DNA from 2 places in the Geobacillus sp. LEMMY01 genome. Region 2 is predicted to be linked to the other one. Evidence: riboswitches for the same ligand, from Rfam matches in the RefSeq annotation. Region 2 holds a riboswitch; the other holds the start of a gene.
The links. A riboswitch is a leader RNA that binds a small molecule or an ion and turns the genes downstream of it on or off. The one in region 2 is predicted to bind cyclic di-GMP.
Positions count from the first base shown of each region.

Region 1: it holds a riboswitch for cyclic di-GMP, as region 2 does, so the genes downstream of both, B1A75_RS17005 (hypothetical protein) here and B1A75_RS01010 (hypothetical protein) in region 2, are expected to answer to the same signal.

Region 1 is NZ_MVKA01000043.1:4,017-7,424, forward strand. It holds gene B1A75_RS16990 (RNA-guided endonuclease TnpB family protein) at 1-124, opposite strand, end outside; gene tnpA (IS200/IS605 family transposase) at 129-527, opposite strand; partial or broken gene B1A75_RS19560 (pirin family protein) at 672-761, opposite strand; cyclic di-GMP riboswitch class I at 1,363-1,448, shown strand; gene B1A75_RS17005 (hypothetical protein) at 1,489-2,349, shown strand; gene merR (mercury resistance transcriptional regulator MerR) at 2,591-3,019, opposite strand; gene merA (mercury(II) reductase) at 3,224-3,408, opposite strand, start outside.
Region 2 is NZ_MVKA01000001.1:202,226-205,633, forward strand. It holds gene B1A75_RS01005 (bifunctional 2',3'-cyclic-nucleotide 2'-phosphodiesterase/3'-nucleotidase) at 1-412, opposite strand, end outside; gene B1A75_RS01010 (hypothetical protein) at 920-1,639, opposite strand; cyclic di-GMP riboswitch class I at 1,666-1,748, opposite strand; gene B1A75_RS01015 (hypothetical protein) at 1,846-2,310, opposite strand; gene B1A75_RS01020 (hypothetical protein) at 2,392-2,886, opposite strand; gene tnpC (IS66 family transposase) at 3,165-3,408, opposite strand, start outside.

The sequences.
Region 1 (3,408 bases), on a different contig from region 2:
TCAGTTCTGGATGATCCAACAGCCAATTCGCAAACTCTGTGTTCACTTCTGTCATCCGTTCATACATTTCCTGTTTGACTTTCGTTGGTTTGTGCAGTTCCAGCCTTAGTGTGATCGTCGGCATGGATTCACCCCCTTTTCTTTTGAGATTCCACATAGCGTTTGATGATTTCACTTGATACATTCCCTGCTGTACTAACGAAGAAAGAGCGTGTCCAAAGACTCTGCAGATGAGACAAGTGTTGAAATTCTTCCCTTAATCGTCGGGAAGTCACTCCTTTCACTTTTGCCATAATGTCTGATGGAGAATCAGAAGGGAGACAATTCAAGAACAAATGACAATGATCAGGCATCACTTCCATCGCAAGGATGATCCAATCATTCTCTCGGCAAATTTCTTCTACTAACTGCTTGAATCGTTCTCCCACTTTGCCTACCAGCACTTTCCTTCGATACCTTGGACAGAAAACAAAATGATAATTGATAAGAGATACAGTTGTTTTTGTTGTTCGATATTCTTGTTTCATATTATTCATTGTATCAGTTTCGCTATTATACCGCAACAATTGAAAATAAAAATGGTTGCTCTAAGCCATCCCATTAAGGGATTACCGAGCAACACCGTCTTTCATCCCACGATGAAAACCGTGAGCTTTCAGCCGGCTTTTTCTGTAATACTCGCCAAACGAAAAGCTATGGTATGTTTTCAGCCAGCCATAATCGGCATGATATCGGGACGACGCCCGGTCGATGCGGATCATCTTGTTCCTCTCCTTCATTTATCGAAATAGAGCACCAAGAGCATGCTGCTTTGATACGGCGATCGCCATAGCGATCATAGTCATGTGATATATACGATGCGCATCATGAAAAATCTAGAAGGTTGGTGATTTAAGAGGAAAGGCTGCTCTCCAACAGTGTTTCTCAAATTGAAAAACCTTGCAACACCATAACTTCCTTCCTTACGATTTCTCACAAACCGAGCGAATCGGTTGTTTTTCACCAGCCTTCTAGAATGCTCGTGATTCAACAGGAAATGCGGTTCAATCATGTCGCTTCTCAAACGGAGAAGCCTTATATATAAATGTTGCTCTTCCCTCCACTCAAGAATCATCGATATTAGGGGAAATGGACGTTTCTCACCGGCCTCCTTGGAGGGCTAGCCAGCATGAAGTTCTACATCAATTTGATTGGTTCTAAAATCTCGAATTCGAGATTATTATATAAAAAACCGTTTTGCCAGTCAACTTTGGAACGGATGAAAAATAGGACAAATGGATGATTTACCTCAGATCGTAGGACAACTTATAGTGAAGATAGATTACCGCCGCATCTTCTCCTGCGAGTCTCCTGCGAGGAGATACGGCGAAAAGGCAAAGCGTTGGAAACAGCGTGGCGCAAAGCTACAGGGGCTACGGCGAAAGACGCTATGCCAGCCAGCTGCCGAACGTATCTTCAATCCATAATTGATGAAGGGAGAAGAAAAGCATGAAGCGAATGCTAGTTGGGTGCCTCGTTGCTACATTGCTGTTTTCATCAGGGTGGGCAACAGCCGAAGCCAAGGGGAAACAACAATCCAAGCCAAAATGGGCCGATAAAAACAAAGACGGCATCCCGGATGATTGGGAACTGAAGTACAAACTCGGTCTAGGGAAAAACGTCGCCAACCAGGACAAAGACCGCGACGGCTTAACCAACCGAGTGGAATACAACCTCCGTCTGAATCCGACGAAAACAGATACGGACAAAGATAAAATATTAGATGGGGACGAAGACACCGACCGCGATGGGCTGACAAACAGCGCCGAGGTAGCGCTCGGCACTAAACCGGAAGATGCCGACAGCGACAACGATCATGTCAAGGACGGAGCAGAGAAGAAAGGAAAAGCCCAACTGGCTAACGTCGTCCAAAAACTTGAGCTACAAATGAAAACCGCGGCTAACCAAACGATTAAAATCGACTATCATTGGTCTGAACGCCATTCCCATTTGCACATTAAAGACCAGACGGGTGAAGTGACAACAAATGATGTCCAGTCGCTCATTAACGACTTGCAAGCATCACCGTCGCTGTCAAACGATGAAGTAATCGCCAAAATCCAAACTCTCTTTTCCCTTGATACCCCGTTCCGCCTTGAACTCGAGTGGAAATACGGAAGCGGCCGGGCGCGGAAACTTTCCGTCAAGCAAGATGAGGACAAAGGAGAAAATGCTGGGCAACCCGGCGATGATCAAGATGACGATGACCAAGGCCATGATCAAGACGGTCATGATCAAAATCACGACCAAGACGATGATGACTACGATGGCGGTAATGTAGGCGACGATGATGGCAACATCAGCGAATAATCGCGTCCTAAGCAGACAAGCAGCTGCCCGAAAGGCCGGGAAACCGGCTAATGAGGGCAGCCGTATTTTTGTTGGAGCTTCCCACCACCTATTTCCTTATCGTCCTTTTTTCTTCCCCCGTTGCCAGTGAAGGACGCACGGGACTGTTGCGGCTAAAATTCCATAGTAAAATAAACACCCGAACCGATCAATAACAAAGCCGTTGCCTATCTCCTCTTTCTTTTAGCAAGTAAACAGTCTCTCATTCTCCATGCCTTCCCTCATCCGAGGGTTCTTCCAGCAATAGGTCAATAATCGGGCAGTTATATAAATTGTCTTCATGAGGGCAACATTCCTTTAACTGCTGGAGCATCGCTTCGATCCGCTTTAAATCGCGAATGTTGGCTTGAATCTCCTCGATCTTTTGCGTAACAAAGCGGTACATGTCTTTGCATCGATCGCGATCCCGATCGACAACGCCAAGCAGTTTATCAATTTCCGCCAAGGTGAATCCGAGCCCTTGCAGCCGCTTAATAAACTGAATTCGCCTGACCGTTTCCTCCGTATACAGGCGATATCCGCCTTCTGTCCGCTCCGTTTCTGGAATAAGCCCCTTCCGTTCGTAATACCGGATCGTTTCTTTATTAACATTGCATTTTTCTGCCAGCTCGCCGATGCGGTAATGTATCACATAATCACCTCATCAAAAAGTATAACCCCCGCACTATAGTACAGGGTCAAGTCAATATTGAAGTTTAGCCCGCATTTCTTCCATGCTTGAGGAGGCGTTCCGCCAAACGGACCGCTCCCCATTAAGCTTAGTCGCAACCGCAACAACAATCGGTTCCAACCCCTTCGTAACACTCCGCGAAACGGCGGCCCCCGTTCGAAGGCTTCATCCCGCGCAGCACGACAGTTTCGAAACGTCTCGGTCAAACGTAAGCGCCGCCAGCTTCAGCCCCTCCGCCATCGTTAAATACGGGGCCAACGTTCGGCGAAGGTCGTCGATCGTTAATCCGAATTGAATCGCCAACGCTGCGGCGTAAATGACCTCGCCGGCATTGTCCGCGACGATGTGGG
Region 2 (3,408 bases):
AGCCATAGTTGAACTCATGGTTCCCAACCGTCGCCGCATCGTACTTCAACAAATGCAACAGTTTCACCGCTGGATGCACTTCTCCGTCTTGCAACGGCTTCACTTTGGCCACATAGTCGCCAAGCGGCGTTCCTTGAATCAAATCCCCGTTGTCAAACAGAAGTGTATTCGGCTGCTCAGCGCGCGCCTGCTCGATCAAACGCGCCGTCTTCGACAACCCAAACTCATTCGTCGGACTATCTTTGAAATAATCGTAGTTGACGAGATTCATATGTACGTCCGTCGTCTCTAAAATGCGCAGCTTGACGACATCTCGGTCTTCCGCGCCCGCTGCGGTCGGCAACACAGCCGGAGCAAGCAGCCCCAACGCCAACACCACGCTCGCCGCCGCGTATTTCTTCCGTTTTTTCAATGCCCATCCCCCTCACTCAGATCAAATCATTGTCATCTCTATACATATTACCATAAAAGCAACAAAATTTTGATAGAAAAAACAAACAAAAGAAATAGAGGAAATAAACAGACAATATCGAAAGAGATAGAGGAAAGCACAATGTCCTATTCTTGGGGATGGTTGATCTTTTCAATCTTCTTTTCTACATTCATGCTGTATATTATCATTGAAACCGCCGTCCGACGAGCGATTGACAGCTCAACATTAGCAAGAACACATCAAAAAACCGTTGGAAGATAGAAAAAGAAGGAATGACAGTCGACATTAAAGGAGTGACACGCATCGTTAAGAGGAGTAGATAAGGAAGCAGAAAAGCTGTTCAAATAATCCATTATTCGCAAAGAGAATATGCCTTGAAGGACTGTCTTTTCTAAAAGAGTAAGAAAAGAAGCAACCCAAGCAAAAATAGAAGATCACCATTGCAACACAACGAAGAGCGCCCTCCACTGGCGCCCTTCCTTATTTCTATAGCAAATTGAGCAACGCCTTTTTGTTCGCTTGCACTTGGTCGTTCAACGCCTTGACTTTTTCTTTTAACTTCTGAATGTCTGCGTTGTTGACGCCGACTTTCTTTTCAAGAGCGCGAATTTCATTCGTCACCGCCCGCAGCTGGTTGGACAGGGCAATGAGCTGGCCGATGAGGCCATCGATTTGCTCTTGTTTTTCTTCATCGAGTTCCTCTTGGTCTTCACCAACAGGTTGTGGAGAAGTCGGAGACGGCGCCTCCGTTACCGTTTGCCCGCTGGAAGCCGGAGCGGCAGCGTCATTGGCCGCTATGGCTTGTCCGCTCGGAGCGTCAGTTGCCGCTGTGACTTCTGTCGGTTGAGAAGCAGACGGCTCGCCCGTTGGCAACGAATCAGCAGGCGTCGTTTGCGTGTCCGTTGCCGATTCCGCTTCGCTCAATGCTTGAATGCGAGCGGTCACTTTGTCTAGCCGCTCTTCAATTTGGCCTACTTTTTTATGTAACTGCGCCAACTTTTGCGCAAGCCATTTTTGTTGCTTGGACGATTCCTGTTTTTTCTTCGCCTCTGTTTCCTTTTGTTCCGTCTTCTTCTTGACGACGACTTCCACTTTCTTCACCATCGTTTCGCGCTCATGCGCTTTGCCCGCAGGTTTGGCGGCCGCCCACGCCGGAGAGGCGACGAGCATCGACGCCACCAAAATCGGCCATCCTTTCTTCAACATTACCAATTCCTCCTTTATTTTTTGGTAATGGCAGCTGGCTGGCATAGGTTTCCCCTTAGCCCCTGTAGCTTTGTGACGCTAAGTTTCCTTAGCTGTACCTTTCATCATCATTGTACCATGATTTTCTTCGCGAGGAAGTGAGACGAAATGACTATTTTCGACCTTTGAACCATTTCATATATATCTCAAACATTCCTGCTTCACCGTTAAATCCCTAGTTGAAGTTCGTGTACAGTATATTTGCTTTTTGTCACAACTCCCCGGTGCCGCAATGTTTCATGCACTTTCTCATTATACAAGCGAACGTTTTCATTCATGACCTTCCACTCAACCGACCGTTGATGGCAAAACCCATCGATATCATTGTCGAGATGTTTCACATAGCGATAGGGGCCAATGATCCCGATGCTGAGCCACGCTCCATTGCGAACCAACACGATATCCCCTTGTTCCATCGTATGGACAAACGCCCAGATTGCGCCAAGAGCGTTGCCAAGCTTCGCCCCCGAATAATGGTACACGTTGCGCAATCGCTCTCTCCGTTCATCTTTGCTTATGCCGTCTAAATTGCCGATCAGCGGCCAGCCAATCCCTATGACTTGATCGCGAATGAATTCGTCGTACCGCTGAAACCCATGCGGTTTCGTTTTCATTTGAAATACATGCGCCATTTCCAATCCCCCGTTTCCCTTTCAACCTCCGCCTTAGCCACACCGTCCCATCCATCAAAAAGCGACAGGCGCGTAACCACTTCAACTTCTTGCATGCTTCTTAAGAACGGCGGTAATCGCCTCAATCGTTTCTTTGGCGGCATCCGTCAACGCTTCAAATTTAAAGGCAATCGACTGGGCGTTTGGATTGATGGATGGTCCTTCGTTTTGATCTCTGCGAAACGCCGTGATCGCCTCCAAGTCTTGTTTGAGTCCATCGGGAAGCAACGCTCGTTCGAACCTCCAACTGACCATGCAGGGCTCTTTCGCTGTGTAATCGTTGGATCCTTCGTATTGTATAGCCCCGATGCGCTTCTTCCCTTTCTCGGAAGCTGTATCATTCATAAACAACTGCACTGTTTGCTTTGCATGGCCATCACATAAATGCAAGCCTGCTTCCATCGATTTGCTTGCAATGAAATGAAACATGGGTGCAATGGCAAAGCGGTACTCAAGCACCTTCATCTTTTCGTCTCCTTTCTTTTCACGCAATTTTTTGCTACGATTAACTTCAGGCATTGTCAGCATCCTCTCCATCCTCCACTGTTTGGTTATGCGTTCACAACTTCCACAGTAGAGGAAAGGTTAGGAACTGGCAAGCCTTTTTTCTTTGCCTTACGCTCTGCACTTTTCGTTGCAGAACTCTGATTTTTGTTTTGCACTAAACACACAAGATAGTTGTCCAGCTCTTCGTGATAGAATTCATACGCTTCATAGCTTACCTCGTCAATGTTGACTGCTAGTAACTATTCACCCCAGTGCTAGTGTATAAAAAAGCCCAGCACAAATAGGGCATTTCGGTCATAGAAAATGCCCTAGGTAGCGGAAAGAACTCGATCGATCGTTTCGCCTGCCAACAGAAGACATAACGAATCCCACACGTTTTTTTCGTGTTTCGTCAGTGTGGAAACGATGCTTCTTGCGATGCAAAACGACTGCGCGAATGTTTCTTCGCGAAACGTACCCGAAATGTTCTCTTTGACTTTGACCATGCGAAGATCGCGTTCGGCTTGGTTGTTRTCAAAGGGAACATGTACTTCACGTAAGAAACGCAGCGCT